Regions from separate parts of the Flavobacterium endoglycinae genome, predicted to be linked through region 1. Evidence: riboswitches for the same ligand, from Rfam matches in the RefSeq annotation. Region 1 holds a riboswitch; the other holds the start of a gene.
The links. A riboswitch is a leader RNA that binds a small molecule or an ion and turns the genes downstream of it on or off. The one in region 1 is predicted to bind S-adenosylmethionine.
Positions count from the first base shown of each region.

Region 2: linked by a shared signal. The riboswitch ahead of J0383_RS21360 (TlpA disulfide reductase family protein) and the one ahead of J0383_RS08435 (alpha/beta fold hydrolase) in region 1 are both predicted to bind S-adenosylmethionine.

Region 1 covers NZ_CP071448.1:1,940,827-1,953,279, forward strand. Annotated here, with positions in the region: gene J0383_RS08420 (trans-sulfuration enzyme family protein) at 23-1,195, opposite strand; gene J0383_RS08425 (OsmC family protein) at 1,312-1,737, opposite strand; gene thrA (bifunctional aspartate kinase/homoserine dehydrogenase I) at 1,821-4,235, opposite strand; gene J0383_RS08435 (alpha/beta fold hydrolase) at 4,237-5,226, opposite strand; SAM riboswitch class I at 5,299-5,407, opposite strand; gene J0383_RS08440 (hypothetical protein) at 5,598-5,798, opposite strand; gene J0383_RS08445 (homoserine dehydrogenase family protein) at 6,350-7,438, opposite strand; gene J0383_RS08450 (O-acetylhomoserine aminocarboxypropyltransferase/cysteine synthase family protein) at 7,623-8,927, opposite strand; gene J0383_RS08455 (hypothetical protein) at 8,992-9,180, opposite strand; gene J0383_RS08460 (TonB-dependent receptor plug domain-containing protein) at 9,598-12,444, opposite strand.
Region 2 covers NZ_CP071448.1:4,926,531-4,938,983, forward strand. Annotated here, with positions in the region: gene J0383_RS21295 (cupin domain-containing protein) at 79-492, shown strand; gene J0383_RS21300 (alpha/beta fold hydrolase) at 776-1,795, shown strand; gene J0383_RS21305 (organic hydroperoxide resistance protein) at 1,951-2,361, shown strand; gene J0383_RS21310 (DUF1223 domain-containing protein) at 2,453-3,187, shown strand; gene J0383_RS21315 (sensor histidine kinase) at 3,577-4,593, shown strand; gene J0383_RS21320 (LytR/AlgR family response regulator transcription factor) at 4,574-5,341, shown strand; gene J0383_RS21325 (DoxX family protein) at 5,511-5,912, opposite strand; gene J0383_RS21330 (Crp/Fnr family transcriptional regulator) at 6,076-6,648, shown strand; gene J0383_RS21335 (YceI family protein) at 6,961-7,515, shown strand; gene J0383_RS21340 (tautomerase family protein) at 7,520-7,738, shown strand; gene J0383_RS21345 (SDR family NAD(P)-dependent oxidoreductase) at 7,745-8,479, shown strand; gene J0383_RS21350 (nuclear transport factor 2 family protein) at 8,551-8,931, shown strand; gene J0383_RS21355 (NAD(P)H-dependent flavin oxidoreductase) at 8,944-10,029, shown strand; SAM riboswitch class I at 10,317-10,417, shown strand; gene J0383_RS21360 (TlpA disulfide reductase family protein) at 10,659-11,648, shown strand; gene J0383_RS21365 (aminotransferase class V-fold PLP-dependent enzyme) at 11,706-12,453, shown strand, end outside.

The DNA.
Region 1 (12,453 bases):
ATTTAGAAATCTAAAATTTCAATTAAGAAAGTGCTTGTTTTAAATCGGCAATTACATCTTCTACTGTTTCTAAACCAACAGAAACACGAACTAAACCTTGCGTGATTCCAACTGCTAGTTGATCTTCTTCAGATAATTTGCTGTGTGTTGTAGAAGCCGGATGTGTAACAATTGTTCTGGTATCTCCAATATTTGCTGACAATGAACAAAGTTTAATACTGTTTAAGAATTTTCTTCCTGCTTCGATTCCGCCTTTTATTTCAAATGCAATAATATTTCCACCCGCTTTCATTTGTTTTTTGGCAATTTCATATTGCGGATGCGATTTTAAGAACGGATATTTTACGCTATTTACATTTGGATGGCTTTCTAAAAATTCGGCTACTTTTAAAGCATTTTCGCAATGTCTATCCACACGAACAGCCAATGTTTCTAAACTTTTTGATAATACCCAAGCATTAAACGGCGCCAAAGCTGGTCCTGTATTTCTAGAAAATAAATAAATCTGTCTAATTAAATCAGCGTTTCCAACGGTTACACCACCAAGAACACGACCTTGTCCGTCGATTAATTTTGTAGCCGAGTGAATCACCAAATCCGCTCCAAATTTAATTGGCTGCTGTAAATAGGGTGTTGCAAAACAATTATCGATTATTAAAATCAAGTTGTGTTTTTTGGCTATATTTCCTAACAATTCTAAATCAATTACATCTACTCCAGGATTTGTTGGAGATTCAGCGTATAATATTTTGGTATTTGGTTTAATTAAGCTCTCTATTGTTTCTGGCTTATTAATTTCAAAATAAGAAGTTTCGATATTCCATTTTGGAAAATAAGTCATAAACAAAGCGTGAGTTGAACCAAAAACACTGCTCGCAGAAACAATATGATCTCCAGAATTTAATAACGCCGCGAAAGTAGAATATACTGCCGCCATACCCGTTGCAAAAGCATAACCCGATTCTGCACCTTCCATTTTGCAGATTTTATCGACAAATTCTGTTGTATTTGGATTGCTGAAACGGCTGTAAATATTTCTTTCTTTTTCTTCTGTAAATGAAGCTCTCATATCTTCGGCATCTTCAAAAACAAAGCTTGACGATAGGTACAAAGGCACCGAATGTTCTAAATATTGAGATCTTTCTAATTGTGTTCTAATGGCTTGTGTTTCAAAACCAAATTCTTCTGTATTCATTGTGTTGTTATTTTTTTTGTTTTTTTGTTTCAAGTTTCAGGTTTCAAGTTAAAACTGAACTTAAATTCAAATGTTTAGAATTAATTATCTAATTGTCTAATTAACTCATTTCTAATTTACAAAGCTTCTTTATTTAAAACTACTTTGTATTTAATGGTTGCTGTTGGTTCAACTGTTTTGGCAACTGAGCAATATTTCTCAAAAGAAAGCTGCGCTGCTTTTTTGGCTTTTTCTGGATTGATTTCTCCTTCTAAATAGAAAACCACATCGATTTCTTTAAAGGGCTTTGCTTCTCCAACTTGAACACGAAGTCCTTCAACCTCAGCATCAAATGAAGTGATTTCCTGACGCTGTTTTTTCAAAATTGAAATCATATCGATAGCGCTGCATCCTGCCACTCCCATTAGTACTAATTCCATTGGACTTGCACCTAAATCGCTTCCGCCAAATTCGGCTCTGCTGTCAACGTCAACTACGTGTCCGCGTTCATTTTTTACTTTAAAATGAAATGCGTCATTTACTCTGTTTAAAGTTACTTTCATTGTGTTGTTATTTTTTTTGTTTTTTATTCTTGTCATTGCAAGATCACCAATCTAAAATCAAAAATCTGCAATCTAAAATTCAATTATCCTTTATCAGATAATCTTAAAATATCTCCGAAAACGCCTCTCGCTGTAACAGCAGAACCTGCACCAGCTCCCTGAATAACGATTGGACGATCTCCGTAAGATTCTGTGTAAATTTCAAAGAATGAATCAGAACCTTTTAATCCGCCAAGAGCCGTGTCTGATGGAACCGAAACTAATTTTACTTCTAAATTTCCTTTGTCATTCTGCAAATCTCCAGACAATTCACCAATGTATCTCAACACGTGATTTGGCTGTTGTTCTGCTTTTATTTTAGCATAAATTGGATCAAATTCCTTCAATTTCGTTAAGAAATCGGCTGCACTTCCTTCACGCAAATGGTCTGGAATTAAATTCTGAATTGAGATTTCTTCAAATTCATTTTGCAAGTCTAATTCTCTAGCTAAAATTAATAATTTTCTACCAACATCATTTCCGCATAAATCTTCACGCGGATCTGGTTCTGTATATCCGTTGTCAATTGCTTCTTGTAAAATTTTACTAAACGGAGCATCTTTCGCAGAGAAATTATTGAATAAATAACTTAATGTTCCAGAGAAAACGCCTTTAATTTTAGTGATGTTTTCACCTGAAAGATGCAGTAATTTAATGGTGTCAATTAATGGCAATCCTGCTCCAACATTGGTTTCGTATAAATAATTCTTTTGATTTTCCGCCAATGCTTTTCTCAATTCTTTGTAAAAACCATACGTTAACGTATTGGCTACTTTATTTGAAGAGATCAAATCGAAACTGCTTTCTACAAGCGGAATGTAGTTTTCTACAAAAGAAGCACTTGCTGTATTATCTACTGCAATTAAATTTTCTAAATGATGTTCATTAGCATAAGCTATAATATCCTGAATCGTGTATGGCTCGCCTTTGGTTTCAATATCGGTTTTCCAGTTATTGTTAACACCGTGTCTGTTTAAAAGCAATTTTTTAGAATTGGCAATCGCAAATACATTCAGCTTAATATCTTTTCGTTTTTCGATTGATGAAGCCGATTCTAAAATTTGGTTAATCAAAGTTCCGCCTACTAAACCGTGTCCGAAAATCGCAATGTTGATTTTTTTAGAAACTCCAAAAATCTCTCCGTGAATTACGTTTAAGGCTTTCGTGAGTTCTTCTTTTTTAACCACCAAACTCACGTTTTTACCCGTAACGGTATTGTTGAATAAAATTGGAACAATTTTGTTTTTAATTAAAGCTGTATACGGTTTGTGGAAAGTACTTAAATCCTGACCAATGATTGAAATTACAGACACGTTATCGGTTACGGTAATCTGGTTTACGTCTTTAGAATAAAAGTCGTTTTCGAATTCTTTTTCCAATTCGACCATTGCCAGTGTTGCTTTGTCTTTTGCCACAACCAATCCGATTCCTCTTTCTGAAGAACCTTGCGAAATAATGCTTACACTAATGTTGTGATCGCCCATTACTTTGAAGATTCGGGCATCAACTCCGGCTTTTCCTAGTAACCCGCGTCCTTCAAGATTCACTAAAGAAACGTTTTCTAAAACTGAAAGTGTCTTGATTCCTTCTTTTTGAGAATTTGAAGTAATTAGAGTTCCGTGGTTTTCGTGATTGAAGGTGTTTAAAATACGAAGTGGAATATTCTTTTCTAATAACGGAATAATGGTTTTTGCATGCAGAATAGTGGCTCCAAAATTAGCCAGCTCATTTGCTTCGTTAAATGATAAGAATTCGATTTTTTTAGCATCGGCTACTAAATCTGGGTTTGCTGTGTAAATTCCGTCAACGTGCGTGAAATTTTGAAGCTCTTCTGCATCCAAATAGTTCGCAATTAACGAAGCGGTGTAATTGCTTCCGTTTCTTCCTAAAGTAGTTGTGTCGTTGTTGTTGTTAGATCCAATGAAACCTGTTACGATATTCACCGTTTCTCCGTTATGAAGCTTGAAATAATTGATAACGTTTTTCTTAGAAAGTTGTTCTAAAGGCTGCGCATCACCAAATTTAGAGTCTGTTTTCAACAGTTCTCTCGTATCTACGAAATTGGCAGGAATTCCTTTTTCAACTAAAATAGAAGTCAATAATTTCGCCGAAAGCAATTCTCCTTTTGATAAAATCTGATCTTTGATTTTATTGCTGTAATCTCCAATCAAACTTACTCCTTCAAAAAGTTTGTCTAAAACATTGAATTCTTCTGATAAATCAACTTGCGGATAATCGGAAGCTTGATATGCTTTAAAACTTTCCAAAAGAGGTTTGTAGTTTCCGTTTTTAGCGGCAATTCTTAGTATATCTTCTAGTTCATCTGTTGCATTTCCGCGGGCAGAAACGACTACGGCAATTCTTTCGCCTTGATTTACTTTATCTGAAATGATTGAAATTACTTTGTTAAGTCCTTCTCCGTTTGATAATGATTTACCTCCAAATTTTAATATTTTCATTTTATTTTGCTATTTTTTCTGCCTTAAAAATATCGGCAAGTAAATGATCTAATTGTTTGTACTCTATTAAAAAAGCGTCATGTCCGTGAACCGAATCTATTTCGCTGTATGAAACATTGTTTTTAAACTTCTTTAATTCATTATAAGTTTCCAGATTTTCTTTTGGCGTAAAAAATAAATCTGAGTTGATTGCAATAATGTGTATTGCGGCATTTGATTTGGAAATTAATGTCTCGAAATCCTCACTATTTCGAGTTATATCGATTGTTTTCAGCAATTGGTTCATCAATTTATAAGAAGCAAGCTGATAACGTTTCTGCAGCTTGTTTCCGTGATGTGCGAGCCAGCTTTCGATATTAAAAATCAAAAGATCCTGATTGATGGTTCGTTGAAATTTTTCTTTGAAAGATTCTGGAGAACGGTAACACAGCATAGCGTGAATTCTGGCATCTTCGATTGGTTTTGATGAATTGTTCAGAATCTGTTCTTGCAGGAAACAATTGGCAATCATCCAGTCGGTCGATTTCCAGTCGGTTGCAATTGGAATTAAGTGTTCGGTGATATTTGGCGCCAACGCTAGAATTTCCCAAGCTACTCCACCGCCAACAGAGCCGCCGATTATAGCAAATACCTGTTCGATTTGTAACGCTTCGAGACCTTGCAGAAAGATTCTAGCAATGTCTCGTGTTTTAAAATCGAGATAGTTTTCAATGATAAAAGAATCATTGCCGTTGCCTGGAACATTAAAGGCAAGAATCGTAAATTTATGGGTATCTATTGTTTTACCATCACCAATTAAATCGCTCCACCAACCATTCTCTCCAGTTACTTGTGCATTTCCTGTTAAAGCATGGTTTACCAGAACAATTGGGGCAGAATGCAACGGCTGGCCTGAAAGTGTAAAACTTAAAGGCAGGTATGGATAAACTGCACCACTTTCGGTGATGAAATTTTGAATTATAATGGGACTTGGTATATTTTCCAATTTCAAATCTTTTTTATTTTTGATTTGTATGTGGAAATATTAGAAAGAAAGTCTAGAGTGAAACTAGAAAAATTCTTGTTGTTATCTTTCCACGTTTGGGCGTGGTAGAATGCAGCACCTTCTTCGAATTAACGAAGGGTTGCTAAGGATTCATCGGGTCTAATCCCTCCTCCTTTCTTTATAACATTTCAATACGTTTTTGAACTTAACGGTGCAAATTAACTACTAATTTCTTAAACAAACAAATTTTATCGAAACTGATTCTTCAATTTCTTAGATATAATTCAATCAGAAACTATTGTACGCACAAAATTACCGAACGTTATGCCCAGTAATGTTATGCAGGTTTTTAACCTAATTTATGGTTCTTTTTCAACTTAGATGAAAAGCGTTTCATTTTCTTTTGAGTACATCAAAAACGTTAATGAATTTGGTAGGTTTTTCACCATTTTTTTATCCGTTTCTGTTATTCCAAAACTTGGATGGATTAATTCATTTGTTGGCGGCGGATTATTTCTTTCGTTTTTCCTGTTTCTGAATGTTGAAAGTTTTTTTCTTAGGAAGTTTATTGCACTCATGATATTTAAGTTTAAGTCAGTTATTATTATTTTATAATCTTTATTTTTTCTTTAATTCTTTGTTACTGTAACCAAAATGAATAAAAAAACCCTTTTGGATTTTTAATACCAAAAGGGTCTAAGTTTTTATGGAACTTATATATACTTTTAGTATCAACAGACGCATACACAAATACGTGCGACATTGAACATCTTGTTCATCTGAAGGGACTTATTCATTTGCGATTTGACTGTTATTTTAAAAAAATCTTGCATTTATTACTTTTTATAAACTTCCCGAATTGATTATTTTACCGAAAGTGTTTTATTCATTTTTAACAAACTATTCTCTGTTTTTAACAATTTTTAGTTTGTCTTACAAATGTGCGAATATTTTTCGAATATTCCAAGTTATAAAAGCCCAATTTTTCTAAAATAACGTTAAAAAACAGCTTTTTACCGCTAAAAAACATCTTACAAAATTTATTTTTGAATTAAAGAAGGTTTTATCTTACAAAAATTAACTGACTTTCTGTTTCAATCTTTCAAAGAACTACTAATATTAGAGCCACTTAAAGCCAGACAGCTTCTTTATTTTTAATTTTTTCGGCTACTTTTAAAATATCCGCTATAACTCCTCTTGCAATTGCTTGTCGGCTTGCCGCAGCACTTTGAATGACTATTGGAGTATTTGCATACGATTTGGTATAAATTTCAAAAATAGAATCAGAACCTTTCAATTGTCCAATTGCGGAAGTAACAGGTTCCGAAATCAATTTGACTTCAAGTGTGTTTTTCTCCACATCAAATTCGCCTACATATCGCAATACATGATTTTCTGCTTGTGTGATTTTGGCGATTTTAAAAGATTTGTCGATTGCTTCTTTATTTAGAATGCCATTTTTTTCTAAATGTTCTTCTTTAATAAGCGGATGGATTTTTATATCTGAAAATTCAAATTCTTTGCCTATTTCACGGGTAAGAATCAATAATTTCTTTGCGGTGTCATTTCCAGACAAATCTTCTTTAAAAGTAGATCGCATTAATCCTAGGAGACTAGCATCTTTTAAAACAGATGAAAAGGAGTTTTCTTCAGCCGAAAAACGATTAAAAACATAACTTAGATTATCTGAAAAGACGCCTCTTATTTTTGTTATTTTCTCGCCAGAGAAATACAAATCTCTTAAAGTTTGTAAAACCGGAATTCCGGTATCGACAGAGGTTTCATATAAAAACTCTTTATCATGCTTTTTGAGATTTTCTCTAAGCTTTTTATAAAGATCGATTGGAAGCGTATTGGCTTTTTTATTTACGGCAACAATATTAAATCCGTTTTCGATTAAAGTATTGTAATGTCCAATCAGTTCATCACTTGCAGTTGCATCGACTGCAATTAAATTTTCGAATTCATTTTCTTTGGCAAATTCGATAATATCTTCTACCCTAAAAGGAACGGCCAATTGTCGAAAATTGGTTTCCCAGGAATATCCAACACCTTCTTTCTCGAAAAAGGCAACTGTTGAATTGGTAATTATTGGAAAGTGAAAATCAACATTTCTACTCTGAAGAAAAAACTCTTGGCTTTCGATAATCTGATTGATTAAAGTGCTTCCAATATTACCAATTCCAAAAAGGATAATATTTATTTTTAGTTTTGACATAATTTTAATTTTTATATAAGTTCATTTAAATCAACGTTTATATTGAACCTGCCATGTTAGCGAGTAAACGCGGTGCGTTTCTAACTATATGGTTTATTTTATATCGATAGTCTTTTCATAAAAAATCACCCTTAGCAGAACTCACGCTGCTAAAGGCAATTTTTCAAACAAAAAACAAAAAAACCTAATTTTTATTAATGCTGTATTGCGATTGGGTTACGCTTTCAAAGACGGCTTGCAAATCGGCAATTAAATCTTCAACATCTTCTATTCCAACAGAAAGTCGGATTAAATCTTTCGAAACTCCTGTTGACAATTGTTCTTCTTCAGACAATTGCTGATGAGTGGTACTGGCCGGGTGGATAATCAGCGATTTGGTATCGCCAATATTGGCTAACAGCGAAAATAATCGTGTTTCATCTACAACTTTTTTGGCAGCATCAAATCCTCCTTTCAAACCAAAAGTTATGATTCCGCTTTGTCCTTCTGGAAGATATTCCTGAGCCAAATCATAATATTTATTGGTTTTTAAACCTGGATAGTTTACCCAAACCACCTCATCTTGCTGTTCTAACCATTCGGCTAATGCCAAAGCATTTTCACTGTGTTTTTTAATTCGGATTGGCAGTGTTTCTAATCCCTGAATAATCTGAAAGGCGTTAAAAGGACTCAGAGCTGATCCGAAATCACGCAGTCCTTCAATTCTGGCTTTTGCAATAAAAGCGGCATTACCTAAAGCTTCGTGATACACTAATCCATGATATCCGGCAGAAGGTTCTGTAAATTCAGGGAATTTCCCGTTTGCCCAGTCAAAATTTCCGGCGTCAATGATTACACCGCCTAATGAAGTTCCGTTTCCGGCAATATATTTAGTTAAGGAATGAATTACAATATCGGCACCGTATTTAATTGGGTTTAATAAATAAGGTGTCGCAACTGTATTATCTACTATAAACGGCACTTTGAATGCTTTGGCTTCTGCCGAAATTCCTTTTAAGTCTAATACGTCTAATTTTGGATTCCCCAGAGATTCTACAAAGAAGGCTCTTGTGTTTTCTTTGGCGGCTTTGGTAAAGTTTTCTGGATTAGAAGGATCTACAAAAGTGGTTGTAATTCCTAATCGTGGCAGCGTTACACTTAATAAATTATAAGTTCCGCCGTATAAACTGTTAGATGCTACGATATGATCGCCAGCTCTAAGTAAAGTCAATAAAGTAGTCGCAATTGCAGATGCTCCAGATGCTGTAACTACAGCTCCAATTCCGCCTTCTAGTGCAGCCAAACGCTGTTCAAGAATATCATTTGTTGGATTGTTTAATCTTGTGTAGATAAAACCAGCTTCGGCTAATCCGAATAAATTAGCCGCATGATCTGCACTGTTAAATACGTATGATGACGTTTGGTAAATTGGTACTGCTCTTGTTCCTCCGTTTTTCGTTACATCATGTCCTGCGTGTAATGCGTTTGTTGCAAATTTTTGTGTACTCATGATTTCTTAGTTTTTTAGGTATTGTTAATCCTATTATATATTGTAAATGAATTTTAGAATTGGTTTATGCAAAAAAGTCTTCGCCTTCTTCTTCCAGATAATACAGTTGAAAGAGTAATGATTGCTGATTTTTTAAATCTTGTTCTTGATGTAGTCTTGCCACTTCTCTTGTAATATTTTCTGATTTTGTATTGTTGTTTTGAGAATCGTTTCTCAATAAATATTCTACTGCTATTGAATTTAATGTTTTCATGATCTTAATTTTAAATATTGAAATTAAAAAAGCCCTTTCGGATGGCTACCAAAAGGGCTTATAGTGTAACTATAACTAAAGATTTGTATCTTTTTACTTTTGGCAACAGCAAATTGGGATGCACATCTGCATCATTCTACAACACATCATATTTCCTTTTGCTATTGTTTTCATTTTATTTAAAATTGATTTTTTATTTTTAAACTCGACTAATTTGATAGAGTAAATGTAATAAGTATTTTTTTAACGACCAAATAAAAATTTAATATTTTCAATTATTTTTTTTCAACCCTTATAAAATCAAGGATTCAACTTAGCATTGTGATTAAGTTTAGCCACAGATTAAAAGATTACAATGATTTAAAATCAATGCTAATTCGTCTAAACCTTTCAATCTGTGGCTTTTTTTTTAGGAGATTAAAATTTAAAGCTCAAACGGGCAAATCCAAATCTTCCATTTAGTCCAAACTGCGATACTGCTCTAGAATACGCAAATTGATTGGCGTTGCTTAAATCAGTACTTGGCGCAGGAGATAAAGTTGGAGTTGTATTAGTAAAGGCTGGCGTTGCCGGATTATTTCTATCTGGATAAACATCTCCTATATTATTAAATCCAATTGTAGCTCTAAAATGTTCGTTGATTTGATATCCTAATGATAAATCGGTTACTAGTTTTGCGCTGTATTCTGGGTGTTCGTATACTGAAGCTGATCCGTCTAAATTTACATCTGTCGCTCCTGGATCAGTTACTTTACCAAAATAGCTGTTTCTTAAATAGATATCCAGTTTTTTAATACTGAAAGTAGTCATTAAATTAGCTTTTAATTTTGGAATAGCTTCTTCTAAATAAATGCGGCTAGATTCTGGGAAGAATGAATATCTAAATGGTTCTCCCCCAGCATCGATAATTGATTGCGGCACATTTAAATCTCCGACTCTTTTGGTTTCATTATAACTTAAAGCCAAATCATTTTTAATTGCAAAATCTTGAATAACGTCGTATTTCTGAGAAATTACCAAATCTATTCCTTTAGTTTCAGAGTCAATTCCGTTTGTCCAGAAAGAAGCCCTTTCAACTCCTTTTAAATCAAACGCCTGCTGAAACAAGGTTAATGCATCTTTTTGTTCTTGCGATGTTGCAGCTGCAATCTGCGCATCTGTTGGTCTTGCGTATTGTCCTGACAATACAATTCGATCGTTGATTCTTGTAAAGTAAGCATCAGTCGCAATAGTTATGTTGGCTTCTGGAATTTTAAAAGTAAATCCTGTACTGATACTTTTTGATTTTTCTGGCCTTAAGTTTTCTACACCAATACTTTTTGCTGCTTGAGAATCATTTGTAAAATATCCCACTTGATATGGTGATCCGTTGATGAATTGTGTTGAGCTTGATTCAAAATATTTTTGTTGTAATGAAGGCGCTCTAAAACCTGTTTGCCCAGAAATTCTCCAGTTAATGTTGTTAGTTAATTTTAAAAGAGAAGCTAATTTAAAGGTAACGGTACTTCCAAAATCTGAATAGTTTTCATAACGTGCTGCTCCATCTATAAGCCAGTTTTCAGTAGCATTCAATTCTAGATCGATATAAGCAGCTCCACTTTTTCTGTCTTTTTCTTTAGCATCTGATGGCTGAAATCCTGAAAATCCCTGTGCTCCCGCTCCACGTTTGTTTCCGAAAAAGTCAGTAACAATTAAAGGTGAATTACTTGGCAGAATTCCTGAAACTAAACTTCCATTTACATCATATAATCCATAAGAAGCTTCTTCTCCCGCTTTTATCTGATAGTTTTCATATCTGAATTCTCCACCAAATGCAATGTTTAAACCAGATAAAACATCTACCTTTTTACTGAAATCTAAATTAGTTGTACTTTGCAAAAAGGAAACTTTTCCAGCATCAAAACTCGTTGGAGAATTTACTCCTAAAGTAGCATTGATGGTATTGTTTACATCATATTGAAAAGAGTTTGTTCCAAGATTTGTACTTAAATCAGTATCAAACCCAAACAATTGTGTATTCACTCCAACTGCTGCAGAAGCATCTAAAATTTTAGATTCTATTTCTGGTAAAAATCCGTTTTGATACACTTGCGTGAAAGTTCCTGAACCATTTGGAAGTCTATTAAAAGCATATGATTTACCATTTCTATAAGATACACCTCCAAAAGAATATAAAGATGTATTTTCGGTTAATGGGTATTTAGCATTATAATACGCTTGTCCCGAAGCCAGTTCTGACTGTCCCACACTCATATTATAGTCTCTTCTTTCCTGACCTCTATAGGCTAATTCATTATTCGTTACATCAAAATTCAAAGCGGTCTGCATTTGAGCAATTGTCGTGGCAGAAGAAATGGCATTTTGCTGTGCTGGAGTAAAATAACTTACCTGCGGTGCATATTGCTGCAATGAACTGATAATTTGTGCCGAGTTTGAAGTGTTATTGATATTGCTAAACAACGAATTGATTTGAACTCCATTTTGTGCTGCTCTGTTTTCTACTGCGTTGTAAGCATTAAAAATAGCGTTGCTTCTAATTCCTGCTCTGCTGGTTGTTTGTCTTGTAATGGCACTTCCGGTAATATTAAAGTAACTTCCTGGTTTTCCTAAAGATGTTCCATAGTTTAAATCGGCTTGAAGGGTTTCTCCATCAGCTCCGCCTTTAAAATTATTTGATCCTGAAGATAGGTTGGCACCGTACTGAATTCCTCCAGAAACATAATTGGCATTCTTTTTCAGTACAATATTAATAACTCCCGCAATAGCATCCGAACCGTATTGTGCAGCGGCTCCATCTCGCAAAACTTCAATTCTTTCGATAGCAAAAGAGGGAATGGCATTTAAATCTGTTCCTACAGATCCTCTTCCTGGAGATCCGTTTATGTTTACTAAAGCACTGGTGTGTCTTCTTTTTCCGTTTACTAAAATTAAAACCTGATCTGGTCCTAATCCTCTTAATTGTGCTGGATCAACGTGATCGGTTGCATCTGCTGTAGATGTTGCGTTACTGGTAAATGACGGCGCAACGTAATTTAAAATCTGGGTAACGCTGGTCTGTGGCGCTCCTTTTGTAATATCAGAGATATTGAAAACATCAACCGGAACAGGCACATCTGTTTTTACTCGGTTTTTACTTCTCGATCCAATTATGGTAACTTCTGATAATTCATTGTTTTTTAAAGTATCCTGCTCGGTTTTGTTATCCTGAGCATAAATTCCTGAAAAAGTCAAAAGACCTAAAACGATTATAACATTTTTCTTCATTTCTTTTTA
Region 2 (12,453 bases), 2.5 Mb from region 1:
TTCTCGTTTCGTAGGAAGCATTCTCGATATACTTTTGACTCAGAAATTAACTGATAACAAATTTTAAATCAAAAGAATATGGAAACTAAAAAACAAAAAACCTGGATTATTATCGCTATTATCATTTTAGGAATCATCGCCTTTTTAATTCCGAATCAAATCGCCGCACAAACGGGAATAAAACGCACTGATTTACAAAAACACGATTTAAGTATTTCGGGTCGTGAAACGGTGCAGGCGAAAATTGATTTTGAAGGACATTCGGCTTTTGGGAAACACTTTCATCCAGGCGAAGAAATTATTTATGTACTCGAAGGTTCATTAGAATACGAAGTGGAAGGACAAGCTCCAGTGACTCTTAAAGCAGGTGAAGTGTTATTTATTCCGGCTAGTGTAGTTCACTCGGCTAGAAATAATACAAGTTTAAAAGCTTCGGAACTCGCAACTTATATTGTAGAGAAAGGAAAACCTGTTTTAACTTTAGTAAAGTAGTTTCAAGTTTGAGGTTGCAAATGGTTTAACCGCAAAGTGCGCAAAGTTTTTTAAGCATATAGCTTCGCGTCCTTTGCGTTTTACAAAAGCATTAAATAAAATCTTAGCGTGCTTTGCGGTTATAACAATTTACAATTAACCATTTACAATTCACAATTAAAAGATTGTCCATTTCAACCTCGACTTTGTCCGCTTCACCTTTTTTCTACTTTAAAAACAACAATTGTCAAGATACCTTTGACGAAGAAATTAACTGATAATCAACTCATCAAAAAATAAAATTATGAAAACGCTATTAAACATTACAAATAGAATTTCAGCTAAATTGGTTTTAATCGCAGCTCTTTTTATGAATGCCGCTTTAATCAATGCACAAGCTCCAAAACAAACTATTGAAGTAAACCCTTCACTTGGAACTTTAAAACAAATCAATGCCGGATTATTAAACGTAGGCTATACAGAAGCAGGTCCTTCAAACGGAACTCCGGTTATTCTGCTTCACGGATGGCCTTATGATATTCACAGCTATAACGAAGTGGTTCCAATTTTGGTTGCAAAAGGATATCACGTTTTTACACCTTATTTAAGAGGATTCGGAACAACAACTTTTCTTTCTGAAGCTACTTTCAGAAACGGACAGCAGGCAGCTTTAGCAAGTGATATTATCGCTTTTATGGATGCGCTTAAAATCGATAAAGCCATAATTGGTGGTTTCGATTGGGGAGCGAGAACAGCGGTTGTAGTAGCTGCACTTTGGCCTGAACGTGTAAAAGGTTTAGTATCGGTAAGCGGTTATTTAGTAGTAAATCTGGAGGCAAATTTAAAACCGCTTACTCCAACAGCTGAGTTAGGATGGTGGTACCAATATTACTTCGCAACCGAAAGAGGTAAACAAGGTTACACTCAAAACACTTACGATTTCAATAAACTAATCTGGAAAATCGCTTCTCCGTTATGGAATTTTGACAAAGCAACTTACAACCAAACCGCTCAGTCTTTCAACAATCCGGATCATGTGGCAATCGTAATTCACAATTACAGATGGAGACAATCTCTGGAAGCTGGAGAATCTAAATACGACAACTTAGAAAAACGTCTTTCCGTTAAACCAGAAATTAAAGTTCCAACCATTACAATAGGAAGTGATTTTGACGGCGCTTTCGCAGATGGAAAAGTTTACGCCAATAAATTCACAGGAAAATACGAACACAGAATCTTAAAAGGAATTGGGCACAACGTTCCGCAGGAAGATCCAAAGGCATTTGCACAAGCAATTATTGACGTAGCTGGCTTTAAAAATTAAAAATTGAGAATTAAAAATTAAATTCCAAAAAGAGCGAAGCGATTTTTAAAAATCTAAAATCTAAAATCTAAAATCTAAAATCTAAAATCTAAAATCTAAAATCTAAAATCTAAAATCTAAAATCTAAAATCTAAAATCTAAAATCTAAAATTATCATGAGCACAAAAGTATTATACACAGGAAAAACGCACACCACAGGCGGTAGAGAAGGAGCTTCTCAAAGTTCAGACGAACAATTGAATATCAAATTAAGCGCGCCGGGATCATCACGTCCGGGAACAAATCCGGAGCAGTTATTTGCTGCAGGATGGTCGGCTTGTTTTATTGGAGCATTAGGAATCGCCGCTTCAAAATTGGGAGTTAAACTTCCGTCAGAAACAGCTGTAGACGCAGAAGTAGATTTATGTGTAACAGAAGGTGAATATTCATTGCAAGCACGTTTAAACATCAGTCTTCCGGGAATTGACCGCGAAACGGCAGAAGCTTTGGCAGCACAGGCACACCAAACCTGTCCGTATTCTAAAGCTACGAGAGGAAATATTTATGTAGATATTAATATCATATAAAGTTATAAGTTATAGGTTAGGGGTTATGAGTTGTTGAAACCTAATTCTTAACCTTTAACTCCTAACCAATAACCTTTGACTTCAAAATGAAATGAAAAATATAGTTCCCGCTTTTATAATGCTGTTTCTTTTAATGGGAAACACCATTTTCGCACAAAGCAATTCAGATAAAAAAGGTTTTGCCCTTTTAGAGTTATATACATCAGAAGGCTGTTCGAGCTGTCCGCCGGCTGATGAACTGTCAGGAAGAATTCAGAATGAATTAAAAGACAAGAATGTTTATGTATTGGCTTACCACGTTGATTATTGGGACAAACAAGGCTGGAAAGATATTTTCAGTAATGCCGATTATACGAAAAGACAATATGATTATGCTAAATTCATGGGAAAAGATCCTATTTACACACCTCAGGTTATCATTAACGGAAAAATTGATTATGTAGGTTCTCAGGAAACAAGTCTGCGAAACGGAATCAAATCGGCACTTGTCAAACCTGCTTCTGCTTCTTTGAGTTTAGAAACGAATCAAATTGATAATAACCTTTCAGTAAACTATAGTGTAGAAGGGACTTCAAAAAACAGTCGTTTGTTTATTGCTGTGGTTCAAAAAGAAGCCAAAAGCAATATAAAAAGAGGAGAAAATGCCAATCGTGTTTTAACGCATTATCAAATCGTTCGTCAGTTGCAATCAGTTGATTTGAATAAAGTGAAAAAAGGAACAGCAACAGTTCGTCTGCCTAAAAATTTCAATACACAGTATTTCGAAATTATTGGTTTTGTACAGGATATGAATTCAGGAGCTGTTTTAGGTGTAAAACGTGCTTAAGGTTTTGTTCTATATTGATGAAGCTTCATTAATTTTAACACATAGAGACATAGTTTTGCTTTGCGTAAAAAGAAATTTCATTTGTTTAAATAAACAATAGCTATGTGTTTTTAAGTCAGAAATAAAAAATCAGCATTTATCAGCTTTAATCTTTTTAATCTGCGTGAAATAATTTTTTCACAACAAAACATTTTTGAAAAAACAGACAACATTTGTTTGAGTAAACATAGCTATGATTGAAAACTAGTTTTTTTAATCTTACTTTTAAAGCAAAAAAATCTATGTTTCTATGTGTTTAAAAAAAATAAAAATCAGCTGAATAAGCCTGAAATATTTTTTTTCAAAATAAACCTATCTTTGACTAACAGGATAACCAAACAAATACAATTATGGAAAAAGCAAAACGCTTTCAGGTTTCGCTCAAAGTCATTTGGGGAAGCTCTATCGCACTGGCGGTAATGGCTTCAATACCCAAATTATTTGATGCCGATTCTACGCCTGGAGACCTTATTATAAACTCTTCGATTACACTGCTGTTTTCTCTTTTTATTTGGTATTACAACATTTATAGTTTACCAAAATTTTCATCACAACGAACTAATAAAAGCCTCTTTAACTGGAAATTGCTGTTGAGTGTTTTGTTGGGAATTCTGCTGATGGTGATTTTGGTAATTGCGCATCAAGAACTTTTTCAGGTTTCAAAAATGGATGCGCCCATAATGTTCGAACTCCGCGGTGTTTTGATCAACCTCATTGTATATATGTTCCTGCATCTTCTGTTTCAAAACTATCAGACACAGCAAATGGGAGTAGAGTTGGAACGCACCAAAGCTTTAAATCTGGGAGCGCAGTACGAATTGTTGAAACAACAGGTAAACCCGCACTTTTTATTTAACAGTTTAAATACACTGAAATCAATGGTCGATATGCAGGACCCGCAGAGTTCTGATTTTATCCTGAAATTATCTGATTTTTATCGTTTTACATTAGAAAGCAGAAAACTGGATTTGATTTCTTTAAAAGAAGAACTTCAGATTTTAGATTCGTATGTATATCTGCTGAAAGCCCGTTTTGAAGACGGATTTGATGTTATAAAAGAAATTGATCCAAAGCAGTACGATTCGGCAATTCCGCCTTTTTCGCTTCAGTTATTGATTGAGAACTGCATTAAACACAATGTTGTTTCGCTCGATAAACCTCTGCATATAAAATTATATACCGAAAATGAATTTCTGGTGATCGAAAATCCAATTCAGCTCAAACGAGGTACTTTGTCAACCGGAGTTGGTTTGGACAATATCAACCAGCGATTTCTGCATTTGGTTCACAAGGAAATTGAAATAGATAAAACCGAAACTCTTTTTAAAGTTAAAATACCCCTGATTTATGACTATCGTAATAATTGAAGATGAAGTAAAAACGGCCAAAGCTCTTGGCCAGCTTATAATAAGTATCAGACCCGACGCTCAGATTGTATCTTATATTCAGAGTATCGACGGCGCTGTGAGTTATCTTTTAGAAAACGATCAGCCCGATTTGATTTTTATGGATATTCAGCTTGCAGACGGATTATGCTTTGAGATTTTCAAAAATGTTGAGGTTTTATCTCCGGTTATTTTCTGCACCGCTTTTGACGATTATGCTATCGAAGCTTTTAAATCAAACGGAATTGATTATGTATTGAAACCTTTTTCAAGAGAAAGCATTTCGCAGGCAATTAAAAAGGCGGGTGAGTTGAAGAACTTCTTCCAGAGAAATAAAAAAATGATGCCTGATTTTGATTATCTCTTAACCCGAACAGGCGAAAATACAGGAAAAAGCAGTTTTCTGGTTTTCAAAAACAATAAATACCAAACGATTCAGACAGAAAACATCGCATTTTTCTTCATTAAAAATGAAACTCCGACAATCATGACTTTTGATAAGACCGAATATCAAATTACACAGTCATTAGATGAGGTTCATAAACTATTATCGCCTATTCAGTTTTTCAGACTCAACAGACAATATCTGGTCAATTTCTCAGCCATAAGAGAAGCGGAACATTACTTTTCAAGAAAACTAATCATCAAATTAACCATTCCAACCGAAGAAAAATTATTGGTAGGAAAGGAAAAAACAACGGCATTTTTAAGCTGGCTGGAGAATAGGTAATTTTTTTTTTCAATGCAGTTTTTTGACTCAGTAATCAGTATCAATTTTTCCAGATTTGTCTTTAGTTTATAATAAAACTATCTCGTAAAGACGTAAATACTTTACGAGATTTGTTTCATGTTTATTTCAAAAGATCTGATTATTTTTCATTGAAACTTTTCTAAGCTTTTTATTTCTCGTCCTTCGGATTAAGAATGTAAGTAACGCTGTATAATCTTCTAAACATAGCATACGTTACGCTAACCATAACAAAAGCAATAATAGCATCTGTTGTTGCACCAAAACCTAAAACAGCTAGTTTTGAAAAGAAAGCGAATATGATGTCAAAAAATATTCCGGCAAATACCCATTCTTTTAAGCGTAATAATCGGTTTGGAATTAAAAGCGTAATAACTCCCGAAATTTTCATTACACCCAATATGTAAATAAAATGTGCTGGATATCCTAAAAGCTGTGTAATTTCCCATACCAGTTTGTTGGTTGTCAATTCAAAAAATCCGCTGGCACCAAACCATAAAGAAGTTAAAATAATTCCTGTCCAATAAATAATTTTTGTTGTTTTTGCATTCATGATTTTAAATTTTTAAGTTGTTAAACAGGACAAAATTGCGTCAATGGCGATCGATTTCATATCATAAATTAGGTGAAACGGACAAATCGATTTCTGAAATAGACAATCTGTAAGTTCATCTGATTTAATAACTTTACAGAACTAAAACATTTTTATTTTAAGGATGGAAGCCAAAGCCATTTTAAAAGAACATATTTCGAAAACCGTATCACTCACACAAGAAGAGTTTGATTACTTTTATTCTCATTTTAAACCCTTGTCTTTCAAAAAAGGTCAGACCATTATTGGCGTGGGAGATAATGTAAACCATGAATATTTTGTAATTTCAGGCTGTTTGAAAACCTTCTTTATTAATGACGAAATCAAAATGTACATTCTTCAGTTTGCCATGCCAACCTGGTGGGCTTCTGATTACAATGCACTCTACAATCAAACTCCGGCTTCTATAAATGTAGATTGCATTACCGATGCTGAGGTTTTGTGTCTTTCCAGCGAAGACCGCGAAAAACTCTGCGCTGAGTTTCACCAGATAGAACATTTCTTTCGCTGGAGAACCAATAAAGGTTATATCGCTTCTCAAAAACGACTTTTATCCTTTATGAATAATAATGTCAAAACCCGTTACGAAGAACTTTTGGCCTTATATCCGCAATTATACAATCTCGTTCCCAAACATTTAATTGCCGCTTATTTAGGCGTTTCCAGAGAAACTTTAAGCAGACTTCATAATTCGTAGTTTTTTGCTGCAGATAACTATTTATATGGTTTTGTTTCACGCAGATTAGGCTGATTTAAGCTGATTAAACAGATTGTGATTCTCGCAAAGACTTAAAGTATGTATGCTCTCGCAGATTTTGCAGATTGAGCTGATAATTTGTATCTGTATAAATCTGCAAAATCTGCGAGAGACCAAAACAGCTGATATAAAAACCTCTGCAACTTTGTCCCTTTAAACCTTTGCCACTCAAAAAAACGAATGTGATCTACATCACGTAACCAATTTTGACAACTACCGTTCCTTTGTATTGTACTTTTAAATACAATAAAAATGGAAACAATAAATTATATCATCGTAAGCTCAGAAAGCAGCATCGATTGGATCGGAAGAAAAGTAACCGGCGCACATAATGGTACAATTGGTATCAAAAATGGAAATTTCATCTTTAGTGATGGAAAAATAAAAGGAGGAAATGTAGTAATCGATACAACCTCAATCAAAATCTTAGATATAAGTGATGCTGCAGCTAATGCACAGTTTGCCGGACATCTTGCTTCTGATGATTTTTTCTCAATAGAAAAATTCCCAACCGCATCTTTTGAAATTCTAAATGTAAAAGAACTTTTAAATGGTAATTTTTATCTGGAAGGAAATCTGACTATAAAAGATATCACGCATCCTGCTGGATTTGAAGTATCACTGCAAAACCAAGCAAACACTGCAGCTTTATCAGGAAAACTGGTAATTGACCGTACACTTTACGACATCAAATTCAGATCTGGAAACTTCTTTAAAGATCTGGGAGACACTTTAATCTACAACGACTTTGAACTTGATTTTACAATCAATGCCGAAGCTGTTTTTTCTGGACAATCTCAAAACTAAGATCATGCCTTACGTAAAACTAGAACTGACCCGCGAAGGCGTTACCCGCGAGCAGAAACAGCAGTTAATAAGCGGTATTACCAATTTGATTACCGAAGTATTAAACAAAGACCCACATTTAACCCATATTGTAATTCAGGAAATCGAACTCGACGATTGGGGTTATGCAGGCGAACAAGTATCAGTATTAAGAGAAAAAGGCATTACAGCCGATAAAAAATAAAACATCATGAAAAAACAAACTATAATCGTAACCGGAGCCGCTTCGGGAATTGGAAAAGGAATCGCAAAATATTTTTTAGAAAAAGGACATAACGTAGTTATCAATGCATTGAATGAAGATACTTTGGAGAAAGCTTTCGCCGAATTAGGAGCAGGAGATAATCTGGCTATGTCTGCAGGAGATGTAAGCCAAAAAGCAACCGGAGAAAAATTGGCAGCAATTGCAATTCAAAAATTTGGTTCTATCGATGTATTAATCAATAATGCCGGAATTTTCGAAAGCAAACCTTTTCTGGAAGTTGATGAAGCCTATCTGGATAAGTTTTTAAAAACAAATCTAAAAGGAACTTATTTTACAACTCAGTCCGTTATACCGCAAATGTTACAACAAAAAGACGGTGTGGTAATCAATATTGTAACACCACTTGTGAATCACGGTTTAGGCGGATGGCCGGCTACTGCTCCCATTGCGAGTAAAGGCGCTATCCATGCTTTAACCATTCAGTTAGCGGCCGAATTTGGAAAACAAAATATCCGTGTAAATACTGTTGCGCCGGGTGTAATTCGCACGCCAATGCATGGTGACAATGCCGATTCCAGTGCAGGACTTCATTTACTAAACCGAGTAGGGGAGATTGATGATGTTGCCGAAATGGTCTATACCGTTGCCACTAGTAATTTTATTACTGGAACAATTATCAATGTCGATGGAGGAAAAGCTGCCGGACACAATTTAAACTAAGTTGAAAACTATTAATAACAGCTTTTATGCTCTGGAGTTTTCAGGGCATAAAAGCTCAAAATACAAGTACAATGGAAAATCAGGAAGCGGTAAAAGCAATTACCAACGCAATAGAAAATTATTATTTTAAAGGAATTTATGAAGGTGATGAAATGCTCTTGGGAAGCATTTTGCAGCCCGGAACTTTCCTTTTTGGAGATGTCAAAAATCAGCCTTACTTTAAAACAGTTGATTTGTATTTAGATGGTGTTAAAAACCGACAAAGTCCTAAAGATTCAGGTAAACCTTTTAAAGGTGAAATTATTGATATACGAGTAGTCAATTCTATCGCTGTAGCGGAATTAAATGTTAAAATGTACGACTTTAATTATCGGGATTTTTTATCTTTCCATAAGATAAACGGACAATGGCTTATCGTAAATAAAATGCTCACAGACGTAAGCAATAACTAAAAATCTTCACTCATGTGGTACAATACAAAAGCATCGGAACTATTAGGAATCGATTATCCAATTCTTCAGGGACCTTTTGGCGGCAATCTATCAACAGTTGAGCTGACAGCAGCGGTTTCTAACGCTGGCGGATTGGGCGGTTACGGAGCCTACACCAATACACCGCAGGAAATTTTTGAAATTGATAAACAAATAAAAAAGGCAACCAATAAACCGTATAATATCAACCTTTGGGTTTCAGATCACGATATTCCACAGTCGGGTTTAACAGATGAAGAGTTCGATAAAACGGCGGCTTTATTCAAACCTTATTATGATGAAGCTGGAATTCCGCTGCCAGAAAAACCAGCCCCTTTTCAATCCCGATTTGAAAACCAATTACAGGTAATTTTAGACATTCGTCCAAAAGTTTTCAGTTTTATGTTTGGCGTGCCTTCAGCTGATGTTTTAGAACAATGCCGTAGATCTGGAATTGTAACAGTAGGAGCAGCAACTACCTTAGACGAAGCCATATTTTTAGACAATGCCGGAGTGGATATGATTATAGCGTCTGGTTTTGAAGCTGGCGGACATCGTCCTTCTTTTTTAACTGATGCAGAATCATCTGTAACAGGAACTTTTGTATTACTGCAGTTAATGCGCGAAAAAATAAAAACGCCAATTATTGCAGCCGGCGGTATCGCAGACGGAAAAGGAATTGCAGCAGCTTTAACACTAGGCGCAAGTGCAGCGCAGATTGGAACGGCTTTTTTAGCAACTGATGAATCAAACGCTTTGCCTATTCACAAGGAGATGTTGTTTTCTGATGCAGCTAAATATACTACTTTATCACGAGCTTATACAGGAAGACTCGGGCGTGGTTTAACCAGCCGTGTCGCCAAAGAAATGACAGGTAAAGAATTTGGATATTTACCTTTCCCGCTTCAAACTACTTTTATTGCACCGTTACGAAAAGCGGCAATCGAACAGCAGAAATGGGACATGATTTTATTTTGGGGCGGTCAGATTTCGCCAATTTTAAAACATACTAAAGCAGCTGCCTTGATGAATGCTTTGATTGAAGAAACAACAGCCTATTTTGATGGATTAAAATCATAAACTAGAATTGTAAATTTTAACAAGACAAACTCATTTCGGTTATGAAATGAGTTTTTTTTACTATCATACAAAATCAAATTGGCTCATTATATTGAGGTTGATACATGAATTTACATTATAAAATGATGAAATTCTCAAATTTATATTTTTGTATAATTGCTTTAATTATAGGTGTTTGGATTCTTTTAATCAATCTCTTTTCAATAAAAACAAAAAAAACTTATTTTAAACTTGACTAATTCGGTAGAATTAATATATATTTGTATCACAGAAAAATTATATAATGATACTTATCCAGAAAGACTGAGGGAATAGGCCCAGTGAAGTCTTAGCAACCTGTTGCCGAATAAGGTGCTAAATCCTTCCGCTGCATGCGGACAGATAAGAAAGATTTTTTCAGAAAATCTGTTTAAGATCATCGATATTAAAAATGTATTAAAATGAAAACAGAATCGACTTTGTACGCAGGATACGAACTTTTAAATTTAATTTTCGAAGAAAATAGTCTGGCGGTTTTCCGAATGCGAAAGCACTAATTTTTACTTAGATTTTCTTTTTTAATATCATACGCTGATGGCTTTTTGACATTAGCCCGAAATCCTTTTGTCTAATCTAAAACTAAAAATAAAATGAAAAAAATACTATTAGGTTTTGCTTTATTTCTTGGAGTTTTTCAAACTCAGGCTCAAGAAAACAATTTACAATTAAAAGGAACAGTTGCCGACACTTTAGTACAATATGTTTACCTGCAAAAATTTCACAATAAAATGTTTACCACGATTGATTCGGTAAAAGTAAAAGACGGAAATTTTAGTTTTAAAACAAAAGTAAAAACGCCAGAATTGTATGGATTAAGCGTCAATACAGAAAGTTCGCCATTGTATATTTTCCTTGAGAAAGACCCAATCACAGTAAAATTAAGTCCGAAGAAGTATTATACTGCTTCTGTGGTTGAAGGTTCGGCTTCTCAGGATTTGTTCGAAACCTATAAAAAGACCAAAGATGTTGAAATCAGCAAATTCATAACAGAAAATCCAAAATCTATTGTTTCGGCTTATGTGCTGTATAGAAACTGGTCGTATCGATTATCTCCAGAGCAGATTACACAAAATATTGCTCTATTAGACAAAAGCCTTCAAAACATTACTTATGTGAAAGAACTAAAAGAACTGGTTACCGTTTTAGACGGATTAGCTGTTGGTAAAAAAGCCCCTGATTTTACTGCCAATGATCCTGATGGAAAACCAGTTCGCCTTTATGACAATTTAAAAGGATATACTTTGGTCGATTTTTGGGCTTCTTGGTGCGGGCCATGCCGAAAAGAGAATCCGAATATTGTGGCAGCCTACAAAGAATTTCATGATAAAGGATTCAATATTGTGGCAATTTCATTGGATAAAAAGAAAGAAAATTGGGTTAAAGGAATTCAAGACGATAATTTAACATGGACACACGTTTCTGATTTGCTTTTCTGGAATAGCACTGTTGCTAAATTATATGGTGTGCGAGCAATTCCTGGCAATTATTTAATTGATCCTAAAGGAGTAATCGTTGCCAAAAACCTGCATGGAGAAGAATTACAATCTACATTAAAAAGTCTTTTGGAGAATAAAATCTAAAACCAATCCAAAAGAAATAACGACAATACAATTTAGTTAATTAAAAATGATAAGGATATGAATGCTATTGAGCCAACAACAAAACCAACAGAACCTGAGTGTTACTTTTCTAAGTTTAGAGAAAACACCGTAGGAATTAACCATACTTTCGAATCGGTTTACGGAGAACAAAATCTAGTGTATGCAGACTGGGTTGCCAGCGGAAGGTTATACGCCCCGATCGAAGATATAATGCTTAATAAAATTGGTCCAATGATTGCCAACACGCATTCACTTTCAAGTCAAACAGGAAAAACATCTACACATGCCTATCAGCATGCTAGAGACATTATTAAAAAATCGGTTAATGCCAGCGAATTAGATGTTCTGGTAACAACTGGAAGCGGAATGACAGCAGCGTTGTCTAAACTGCAGCGTATCATGGCTCTTCGAACAAAATCAGAAGAAGACCGGCCTGTAGTTTTTATCACGCATATGGAACATCATTCTAATCAGGTTTCGTGGTATGAAACCAATGCTGAAGTAGTCATTCTTCCTCCTGATGAAAACAATTTGGTTGATCCAAAAGTTCTTTCGGAGGAAATTAAAAAATATGCTGGAAGAAGTATAAAAATCGGTTCGTTTACGGCTTGCTCGAATGTTACGGGAATTATTACGCCGTATCATGAATTAGCTAAAATCATGCACCAAAACGGCGGACTTTGCTTTGTCGATTTTGCAGCTTCGGCTCCGTATGTTAAAATTGATATGCATCCAAAAAATCCTGAAGAACAATTAGATGCGATTTTCTTTTCACCTCACAAGT